3 regions of the Thainema salinarum CENA647 genome follow, and region 3 is predicted to be linked to each of the others. Evidence: predicted binding sites of a transcription regulator. Region 3 holds the regulator's gene; each other region holds the start of a gene.

Region 1 (3,284 bases), on a different contig from region 3:
GCCGGATCGAGAGACGACAGGGTATAGATTTCCTTCTGGGCGTCTTCTCCCAGGGCTTCTAGATAGTTCGGGTAGGTAAAGCCGTGAACAATCCAGGAATCAGGGGTTTCTAGCAAAGGATAGTTGACTCCTTCCAAAATGGTGCCCGCCAGGTCGGCTTGCTTGTGCAGAACGAATTGAAACACGCCAGTAATCGAGGTTTCAATGGCGGTGCCATCCAGTTCTGAGTCGCCTTGAGACGCGTGGGCATCACCACCGGAAAACAGAGCACCGGGCACAGCGACCGGCAGGTACAGGGAGGTGCCCACGCCAATGTTGCGGTTATCCATGTTGCCGCCAAAGTAAGCAGGCGGAATGGAATCGACCACATCGGCTTCGCTAGGAGCGACCCCCATAGAGCCCAGGTGCAGACGGAGGGGAATTTTGACCCCTTCCAGAGTGTCTTCAATCTCGGTAACGGTGGCGTGATCAACAATGATGCCAGGATAGTCAATCGTGTCATGGGCTTTCCCATCGGGGGTCGTTTGGGACGTCCACTGGTAGCGGTAGACGGCCTCGGCCCACGGCTTCTCACCTGTAGCGTCCATTTCATACAGCGTAATCACCTCGCGCGGTTTGGGATCTCCCTTGTAGTTGTCGTACTGAAAGCCCCACCAGGCCGCCGCGTTAGAGCCATAGGTTTTGGTAGGATCCATACCGCTAGGACGCAACTTCAGATCGACAACGCGCACCTCCAGCAGATCGCCGGGTTCTGCACCGCAGATATAGACGGGACCCGTGAGAATGTGGACGCCAGGATCGCGATCGCTCACGGTTTTGCCCTCAGCCGTCCAGTTGTAAATGCTTTCGATGGCAGGGTCGCCTGCAATCATGCGATCGTAGTCATCACCCGCGTGGTGAGTAATGGTTTCCAGGGTGACGTAGTCCTGAGAATTAATGGAAATCACCGGAGCCTGATTTTTGCTGTAGTAGCCCCAGTGAACCGTTTCAGGGCTGGCCGCCACTGCGTAGTGGCGAGGACTGGTGGCGCGACTGCCACAGCTCGTTGGCACCGTGCTTTCAATCGGAGGCACCACCGCACTCACCGGGGTCATGCCAACGGGAAGAAAACTCGCCATCAAACAGAGAACAAGCGTGGCAACAGACAAAGACGGCCAGGTCTTCAGCCAACGCATTTTACGATTTTCAGCCATTCTGTCTTTCCTAAAGGGATTTTGGCCCAAGAACATCGATTAGTTTTCTACAGAATGCAAATGGCGTTTGTAGTCTAGATAACACAACTTCACAGACGGAGACGATCGCTTCCGCATCGTGCGGGGCAGTTCCTGGCATGAATCTTTAAACAGTTGGAGCTTACTGTTGAAGGCGATCGCCTTTTCTGCCTGTTCCTACCAGTTTGGGGCTACCCTGGGGGTCTTCAGCGCCGCCAATTTGCCCGGTTTAGTGGTGCCCTACCTGGGCTACCTAACCCTGACCACCCTGATCTACACCCGCTTGATTGCGCCCAAAGCCGCCCGTTCCCCCCATAACGCGCTGATGATTGAACGGCGCACGTTTTTGGAAGTGCCCCGCTAGTCGGCCATCTGGCGCGAAACCCAGGGTACCCTCAGCCAGTTTTTCACCAATGCGATCCCCATCTTTTTGGTGATTACGATCATCGCCTCCGTGTTGGACTGGTTTGGCCTCATCACTGCCCTGGCGGGATGGATTAACCCCCTGATGGGGCTGTTTGGCCTGCCCCCAGAAGCCGCTTTACCTGTGATTTTGGCCTCCATTCGCAAAGACGGACTGCTGCTCTTTGCCGAACCAGACACCCTAGCGGTACTGACGCCGCTACAAATCTTGACGGGGGTTTACCTAGCCGGAGTGCTGCTGCCCTGCCTCGTCACTGCACTCACCATTGCCCGCGAACAGTCGGTGCGGTTTGCGGTGGGGCTGATGGCGCGGCAGGCGATCGCCGCGATCGGGTTTTCCCTGGTGCTGGCCTGGGGAGGCGGCTGGCTGTAACCGTTTCTTTGATCCAGAAGGGTGGACTCAGGCGATCGCCATTCTGATCAAACCAACACTAAAAAGGGCATATAGACGTTTTTGCAGAAGGGATGACGGAGGAGAGTGCGGCCACTGTAAAGGTCAAAATCTGTCACTCATCATGCAATAATGATTATCATTCTCATGTTCAGTCTCCTGTACCATGTCATCATCCTTTGCTGCCCGCACCTCGGTTGAAGCCGTCGAAGAAGGGATGCTTCTGGCTCCTAAGTTTGACGCCCATGGGCTCATCCCGGTGATCACCACGGATGCTGCCACTGGCGAGGTGTTGATGCATGGCTACATGAATGAGGCCGCTTTGCTGAAAACCCTGGAAACGGGTGAAGCCCACTACTACAGCCGCAGTCGCCAGCAGATCTGGCACAAGGGAGCCACCAGCGGCCTGGTGCAGACCGTACAGCAACTGCTGATTGACGATGACCAGGATTGTCTGTGGATGAAGGTCAAGGTGGCTGGGGCAGGAGCCAGTTGTCATGTGGGCTATCGCTCTTGCTTTTATCGCCAGATTTTCCCTGGCGAGGGGGATAGTCAGGGGAATCAGCCCATTACCCTCACCTTGACGGAAACCGCCAAGACCTTTGACCCCGCCACCGTCTATGGGGATGTGCCCAATCCCACTCAACTGTGAACCGAGGACAGTACCATGCCGCTGCGTCATCAACCCGCCCCACCCACGCCCTGGGACCGTGATCTCAGATCAGCCCACTATTCCAGCCTCTGCCTATGTCCATCCCCAGTGCAGCCTGATTGGGGATGTGCGCCTGGGGGAAAATGTGATCATCGCTCCCAATACCTCCATCCGCGCCGATGAAGGGGCTCCCTTTTGCATCGGGGCAAATACCAACATTCAGGATGGGGTAGTCATCCACGGGTTAGAGCAGGGGCGAGTTCTAGGAGATGACCAGCAAGCCTACTCTGTGTGGATCGGTCACGACACCTGCATTACCCACATGGCGTTGATCCACGGCCCGGCTTATGTGGGCAATGACTGTTTTATTGGCTTTCGCTCGACGGTATTTAATGCCCAGGTCGGCCACGGGTGCATTGTGATGATGCACGCCCTGATTCAGGATGTGGAGATTCCCTCCGGTAAATATGTGCCCTCGGGAGCGGTGATTACGACCCAGCAGGCGGCTGATCGACTCCCCGATGCCAACGAGAGCGACAGAACCTTCTCTCACCATGTAGTCGAAATCAACCAGGCCCTGCGAGCCGGGTACCGCTGCGCTAACGAT
Region 2 (3,284 bases), 150 kb from region 3:
ATCACACTCATCCCTCAGCCAACGACAGCTCAGTCCATGCCTTGTTCCAAATCCAACTAGGAAAAACTCAAATCATTTTTTGTGAAAGTTAGGCACAGCCCAACTTTCACAAAAAATAAAACTGGTTTTCATGAGCGGACTTCATATCACAATCAGACTTATGTTTTGGTGAACAGTTGGGATTCTACGCCCTGCCAACCGTTTACCAAAAAATAATCTGCGGTTTTCAAACCAAATTCTGTATCGTTTGTATCGCCCATCTTTTGACCGGAGAAAGCTTGTAGATAACGTTAGGGGATTGACAAAGAGGGAGAGCCGTCAGCTTGATCCCTCTTTCGTCATCTCCTAATGGCGATGTCGGCGTCGCAGCTAATTACAAGCTGCGATCTCAAAACAGCGATATTGAAAACGGCGATTTCAGTATGCAATTGTTCGCACACTGAAATCACCTGTTGAAGACTACCCGCTACGCTTCCGCCTGATACTTACCGCCCTTCGCCGGATCAGACCAGTCACAGGCAAATCCCTTCGTGTCAGGAACATACTGGTTCCAAGGCAGCGGATCAACTGGGCCATCGGTGGATGACACGATCTCGAACATACCGTCATCGCGGATCTCACCGATTCTCACCGTCTTAGAAATGTGGTGATTCGGGTTCATCGTGACTAAGCCTTCGGGGGCGTTAAACGTTTGACCATAGGCTGCTGTCCGCACAGCATTGAGATCGTCAGCTGTTCCAGCTTGCTCAACCGCCTGCTTCCAGAGGTAAACCATGATGTAAGCGGCTTCCATCGGGTCGTTTGTTACCCGATCATCACCATACTTCGCCTTGAAATCTGCCACCCACTTCTCGTTTTCAGGTGTTTCAACGGTTTGGAAGTAGTTCCAAGCCGCATAATGGCCGGTTAAGAAGTCTGTACCGATCTGGCGAACTTCCTCTTCTGCAATGCTCACCGACATAACAGGATACTTGTCTGGAGTCAGACCCGCTGACTTCAACTGCTTGAAGAATGCAACGTTGCTGTCTCCGTTCAGGCTATTGAAGATCACGCCGCCATCGGGTAAAGCCGCCCGAATTTTGGCGATGATTGGAGTAACCTCAGTATTACCCAGAGGCAGATAGTCTTCTCCAACCGTCTCACCACCTTTGGCCGTGAGCTGCTCTTTGATAATTGTGTTAGCTGTACGCGGGAACACATAGTCGGAACCCACTAGGAAGAACTGATTGCCTTTGTTTTCTAGCAGCCAATCCACCGCAGGCTCGATCTGCTGGTTTGGCGCAGCACCCGTGTAGAAAATGTTTTTCGAGCACTCTTGGCCCTCGTACTGAACGGGATACCAGAGCATGTGATCCTTGGATTCAAACACGGGCAGAACAGCCTTACGGCTAGCCGATGTCCAGCAGCCAAAGATCGTTACCACTTGATCCTGGTCAATTAGCTTCTCAGCTTTTTCCGCAAAGGTTGGCCAGTCGGATGCACCGTCTTCCATGACGAACTCGATCTGCTTGCCGAGTACACCGCCGTTGGCGTTAATTTCGTCGATTGCCATCTTCTCAGCATCCACGACGGTCGTTTCGCTAATCGCCATCGTGCCGCTCAGGGAGTGCAGAATTCCTACCTTGATCGTGTCACCACTGCTCGGCGCAGCCCCTGTCGTTTCCCCAGTTGTCTCTTCAGTTGTGGACTCAGCTTCTGTCGTTGCATCGGGACTCGCCCCACATGCCTTCAACAAAATGCTGGTTCCTAATGCAGCAGACCCGTACAGTAAAAATTTCCGTCTACCAAATTGACTTGACATGCAGCGTCTCTCCTGACTCAATCAGCCATTCACCACTACGCGATTGACCTAAATCTCTAAATTCTCAGCAACGAAGCTATCGTTAGGTCAAATACACGTAAGTACACCGAGTGCGATATTAGGCCGATGGTCTAGCAAGAATTGTATTTAACGATACAAATATTCTCTTTCGCGGGATAGATGCCAACTTACAAAATTAACTATCTAAGTTGGATTCAGCTATTTTGAATGAGTCTCTGCACAGGTATGGTTCAGTAATCAGAATCAATAAAAATTCTCAGCAATGCCAAATTTGGGCTCCAAACCTTTAAATTACTTAACAATTGAGGCATTTTTAGCGCTTGGCGTGAGGCTGGAGACGCGCCATTGAGGGCAATGCTATAGCGAGCTGGAATTGAGGCTATCGGCTTCGCCAGGAGTCTGTGGTAGATGCAGTCCACATTCCTGCTTTAAACCTCGGAAGCGAGTATCTCGTTCATCTTCATCGCTGGCGGTGAGAGGACGACTCGAATGCCAATCGCCAACCGTGACGTAGCCTTGATCGAACATGGGGTGATAGGGCAGATCGTGCGTGGTTAAGTATTGATAAATGTCGCGTGAATTCCAGGTGAGAATGGGATGCACTTTATAGATATCGCCTTGCCGAGCTACCCAGCCCAAGGATTGCCGATGACTGGTTTGCTCACTGCGTAATCCAGCCAGCCAAGCTGTCGCGCCCAGTTCCTTCAGGGCGCGCTGCATCGGTTCAACCTTGCGCATGTAGTCGTAGCGGTTGAGATCGTCTAAATCATCTTCTGCCCAAAGCCTGCCGTAGAGGGCTTCCATGCGAGCTGGACTAATAGGAGATTGATAAACCTTGAGATTGAGGTGCAGTCGTTCGGATAGTTCTTCGGCAAATTGATATGTCTCTTTGGGTAAATAGCCTGTATCAACCCAAATCACTGGAATATCTGGCACAACGGATGTGACCAAGTGCAGCATGACGGCGGATTGGATACCAAAGCTAGTACTCAGCACTAACCCCTCGCCAAAGGTATCAGCAGCCCACTGCACTAGCTGAGTTGATGAAAATCCATCTACGTCCTGGTTGACGGCATTTAGATCCAAATCGGGAGGCTGAACCGCATCGCTCAGAATGTGGAGGTCTGAAGATTGCCGATGACGATTATGCTTGATTTGCTGGATAGCAAGTGAATCCATTTTCTCAGCTGTGATCACTCGTCCATTGTGGTCAGAGGTAGTTGGATTCAGATGCGGCATAGGTCTATCTGCGAATAAACGTTGATGGTGTTCAATAATAACCATCTGACTAGTTTATCGCGATGTCTGTTGCTTCAACGTGCCCCGGTATCAGTATTGTGAAATTTCAGTATTGTGAAATGAATGATGGGATTTGGGGCGCTGGGCTAAACGGTTGAGCAGGGGTGAGTGAGGCGAAATTAAATTAAAGATTAAGTCTGGACTGGCTAACGCAATCTGTCGT
Region 3 (3,284 bases):
TGGCCGCGACAACATCTCCTGTGTCGAAAATCAAGTCATTGGGAACGGCATCCCAAAATACTTGAATACAGGGATCGTTCTCCTCCAAAACGCAGGGTTCGCCAACTAAGTAGTTTGCCGCTGACAGAATTCGTACTACATAAGCTTGTCCGTCATCAACCTGTTCAACAAGCTGCTGGACTTCCGGGTTCGTAATAAAAATAATTTGCTGCTCTGGATCGTTGAAGTTTGGTAAAACGGCGCGAAGCGCGGTTCGATTGGCCTCCTGAAGAATTTGGCGAATCGCATCCACTGCTGCTTCGGGTTGCTCAACCCGAAATACACCCGAAGCCAAGACCTGATTGCGAGCCAGTGCCACATTGCCTTGACGCAGTCCTTGTGCTTCTTGCTCCAGCCGTCTAACCTCGGTCGATAGATAATCCTGCTGGGCTTCCAGTTCTTCCAGTAAGTTTTTCTGACGTGCGATCGCAGTATCTCGTTGGCCAATTTCGCGATCGCGCTCCTCAATCAGCGCCCGAATTTCCCGTTCCCGCTCAATCAATGCCTGTCGTTCCGTCTGAAGCTGCTGGACTTCCTGCTGTAGCTCCTGCTCCTGCTGAGAGAGCTGACGCAGTTGACGTTGGGCTTGACCATAGCTGCGCTCGCTCTGCTGTAGCTCTGTTTGAGTCTGACTAAGCTGTGCCTGTGTCTGTTGCTGACGCTCTACTGCCGCGTTGAGTGAACTATTAATTTCTTGCAGCCGCTGCTGCGCCTTCTTTTGACGACTCTGGGCTTCTTCTAGTTCATCTTCGATTCGCTCGCGATCGCGCTGCACCTGCTGGAGATCCGTCTGTGCCTCCCGCAGATCCGTCTGCACTTCTTCGAACTCAAAAACGCCTTTGCGAAGCTGGCTGCTGACGGCAAATAAAATTCCCAGAGTAGAGGCCGAAATCAAGCTGCCTGTTATGACGCTAACCAATGTCGCAGTCTGCCGTGGACGCAGATTGAACAGGGTAAGCCGAGCTTTTCCCACCTTCATGCCGATGCGATCGCCCAATGTTGCGATCACACCGCCAAGAATGAGAATAGCCACAATCAGGACGTACCCTATGGTCATGGAAGAGTTTAGTTAACCTACAGCAACAGCCTGTTCAATCGACGCAATGGACGTAGTGTCAGGATCTCGGCTTCAATCTATACGTGAGATATAGCCACGTTCCTCTACCAGCATAGGTTTAAATGCCAAGCTTCGGGGTCAATTGCGAACAAGCTCACTGTAGAACAAAAAGGCAACGACAAATCAGTGTTGCGCTGATCGATAAACAAATGACGCACAGGCTACGTAAACTGCCGACTCAAAATGACAGGATTGTGTACAGTAATCTTTTTCTTGTGAATCGAAATCATCTCATCTTGGCGCAAATCACCTAACAGGCGGGTCACCGTTACGCGAGTTGAACCGATCGCTTCTGCGATCGCTTGATGGGACAGCTTGAGATCGATCGTAATACCGTCTTTGCTGGGTACGCCAAAATCGCGACAGAGAATCAGCAGGAAACTGACTAGCCGTGATCCCATATCCCGATGGGCGAGGGTCTCAATCATCATCTCGGTTTGCAAAATTCGCGAGGATAGACCTTGCAGCATGAGCATGGCTAATTCCGGATGCTCACCCAGGGCCTTGGAAACCTGCTCAATCGGCACCGATAGCAGTTCCACTGGAGTAAAGGCGACAGCATGGTAGAACCGATCCGAACGATTGCCCGTAATCAGTGACAGAACACCAAACACGCTATTTTCTCGCAATAGCGCTACGGTAATTTCTTCTCCCGCTTCATAGACCCGCGAGAGCTTGACTGCGCCTTTTAATAAAAAGTAGACGCGCTCAGCCGGATCGCCTGGGAAAAAAATGGTTTTACCTCGTTCAAATGACTCAACTACCGGTGGAAAAATACCGCCGCTGAGCTGCTTAAATAAATCCGCGAGTGGTCGCTCTTGCGTCACTACCATACCTCTTTGCCCTACCACCTGTTTGTGCTGGTTTTACGTATTTACCCACACGTATGGGACGAAACAGACCGTCTGTATCAACGCCTATATATTAGACCCACTAAAACCTACTCTTGAAACACTTTTTTGTGATAAATGCTACATATTCTTAAGGATAGGGATTGATTTTCTAAGGTTTTCTCGGTTTACGCCAATAATTCACCTCAATCATAAGCGGAGAAACTGGATTATGTGTGGATATTGCCATCCCTTGTCACTCTGAGAGTGCGCAATGAGTTGCAAGTAGTTGGTGCGCATCGCCCGACTACTGAGCCACTCTTCTGACCAAATGATTTGCGATCGCGATCGCTCACGAATTGATGAGCTGGCATGAGAGGATTGGGAACAGACGTTGACTATTGAACTACAGACATAAACGGACGACCATGCTAAATCTCTCAGGGAAAAACGCGTTTGTTACGGGTATTGCCAATAATCGTTCCATTGCTTGGGGCATTGCCCAACAGCTCCATCAAGCCGGGGCCAATTTAGCCATTACCTACTTGCCGGACGAGCGGGGTCGTCATGAAAAGAAAGTGGCTGATCTGGTTGAATCGCTCAATCCTGACCTGTTTCTCCCCTTAAATGTGCAGAACGATGAGCAAGTAACTGCGGCATTTGATGCGGTAAAGGAAAAGTGGGGACGAGTTGATATTTTGGTTCATTGCCTTGCGTTTGCCAATCGGGATGACCTGACGGGCAACTTTGTGGATACCTCTCGCACCGGATTTCAAACCGCGCTAGATATTAGTGCTTATTCTCTGGTGCAGTTGGCTAATGCCGCTAAGCCGTTGATGACCGAGGGCGGCAGTATCGTTACTCTGACCTATCTAGGCGGCGTCAAAGTAGTTCCGAACTACAACGTGATGGGCATCGCTAAAGCTGCACTAGAGATGAATGTCCGCTATCTAGCCGCCGATCTAGGCCCAGCCAATATCCGCGTCAACGGCATTTCGGCTGGCCCGATTCGCACGCTGGCCTCTTCTGCCGTTGGTGGCATTCTGGACATGATTCACCATGTTGAAGCCACAGCGCCCCTGCGCCGCACTGTAACCCAAAAAGAAGTGGGCAATGCAGCCGCTTTTCTCTGCAGCGATTTGGCCAGTGGGATTACCGGACAAATTCTCTACGTGGATTCTGGCTACGAAATTATGGGCATGTAAGATCGTACGTTCACGGTTGCCGCGACTAAGTTGAATTGGCTACAACTGGAACGCATAAATCGTCAGCAGAGAAGGATTTGCGATCGCAGATCC

The links. Region 3 encodes NtcA, which controls nitrogen genes in cyanobacteria. Its sites were predicted from a motif close to TTTGTANNNNNNNNTACAAA; they were not measured.
Region 1: the regulator NtcA is predicted to act here: its motif matches at 1,260-1,279, upstream of AC286M_RS06185 (acetamidase/formamidase family protein).
Region 2: the regulator NtcA is predicted to act here: its motif matches at 1,942-1,961, upstream of urtA (urea ABC transporter substrate-binding protein).

What each region holds. Positions count from the first base shown of each region.
Region 1 covers NZ_JBYJZJ010000015.1:977,499-980,782, reverse strand. The annotation lists gene AC286M_RS06185 (acetamidase/formamidase family protein) at 1-1,193, opposite strand, end outside; gene AC286M_RS06180 (hypothetical protein) at 1,360-1,575, shown strand; gene AC286M_RS06175 (hypothetical protein) at 1,645-2,007, shown strand; gene hisI (phosphoribosyl-AMP cyclohydrolase) at 2,192-2,677, shown strand; gene AC286M_RS06165 (RuBisCO small subunit-like domain-containing protein) at 2,736-3,284, shown strand, end outside.
Region 2 covers NZ_JBYJZJ010000022.1:906,218-909,501, forward strand. The annotation lists gene AC286M_RS10810 (ABC transporter permease subunit) at 1-5, opposite strand, end outside; gene urtA (urea ABC transporter substrate-binding protein) at 467-1,735, opposite strand; gene AC286M_RS10820 (phosphoadenylyl-sulfate reductase) at 2,180-3,061, opposite strand.
Region 3 covers NZ_JBYJZJ010000022.1:751,859-755,142, forward strand. The annotation lists gene AC286M_RS10095 (DUF3084 family protein) at 1-1,096, opposite strand, end outside; gene ntcA (global nitrogen regulator NtcA) at 1,318-1,989, opposite strand; gene fabI (enoyl-ACP reductase FabI) at 2,415-3,191, shown strand.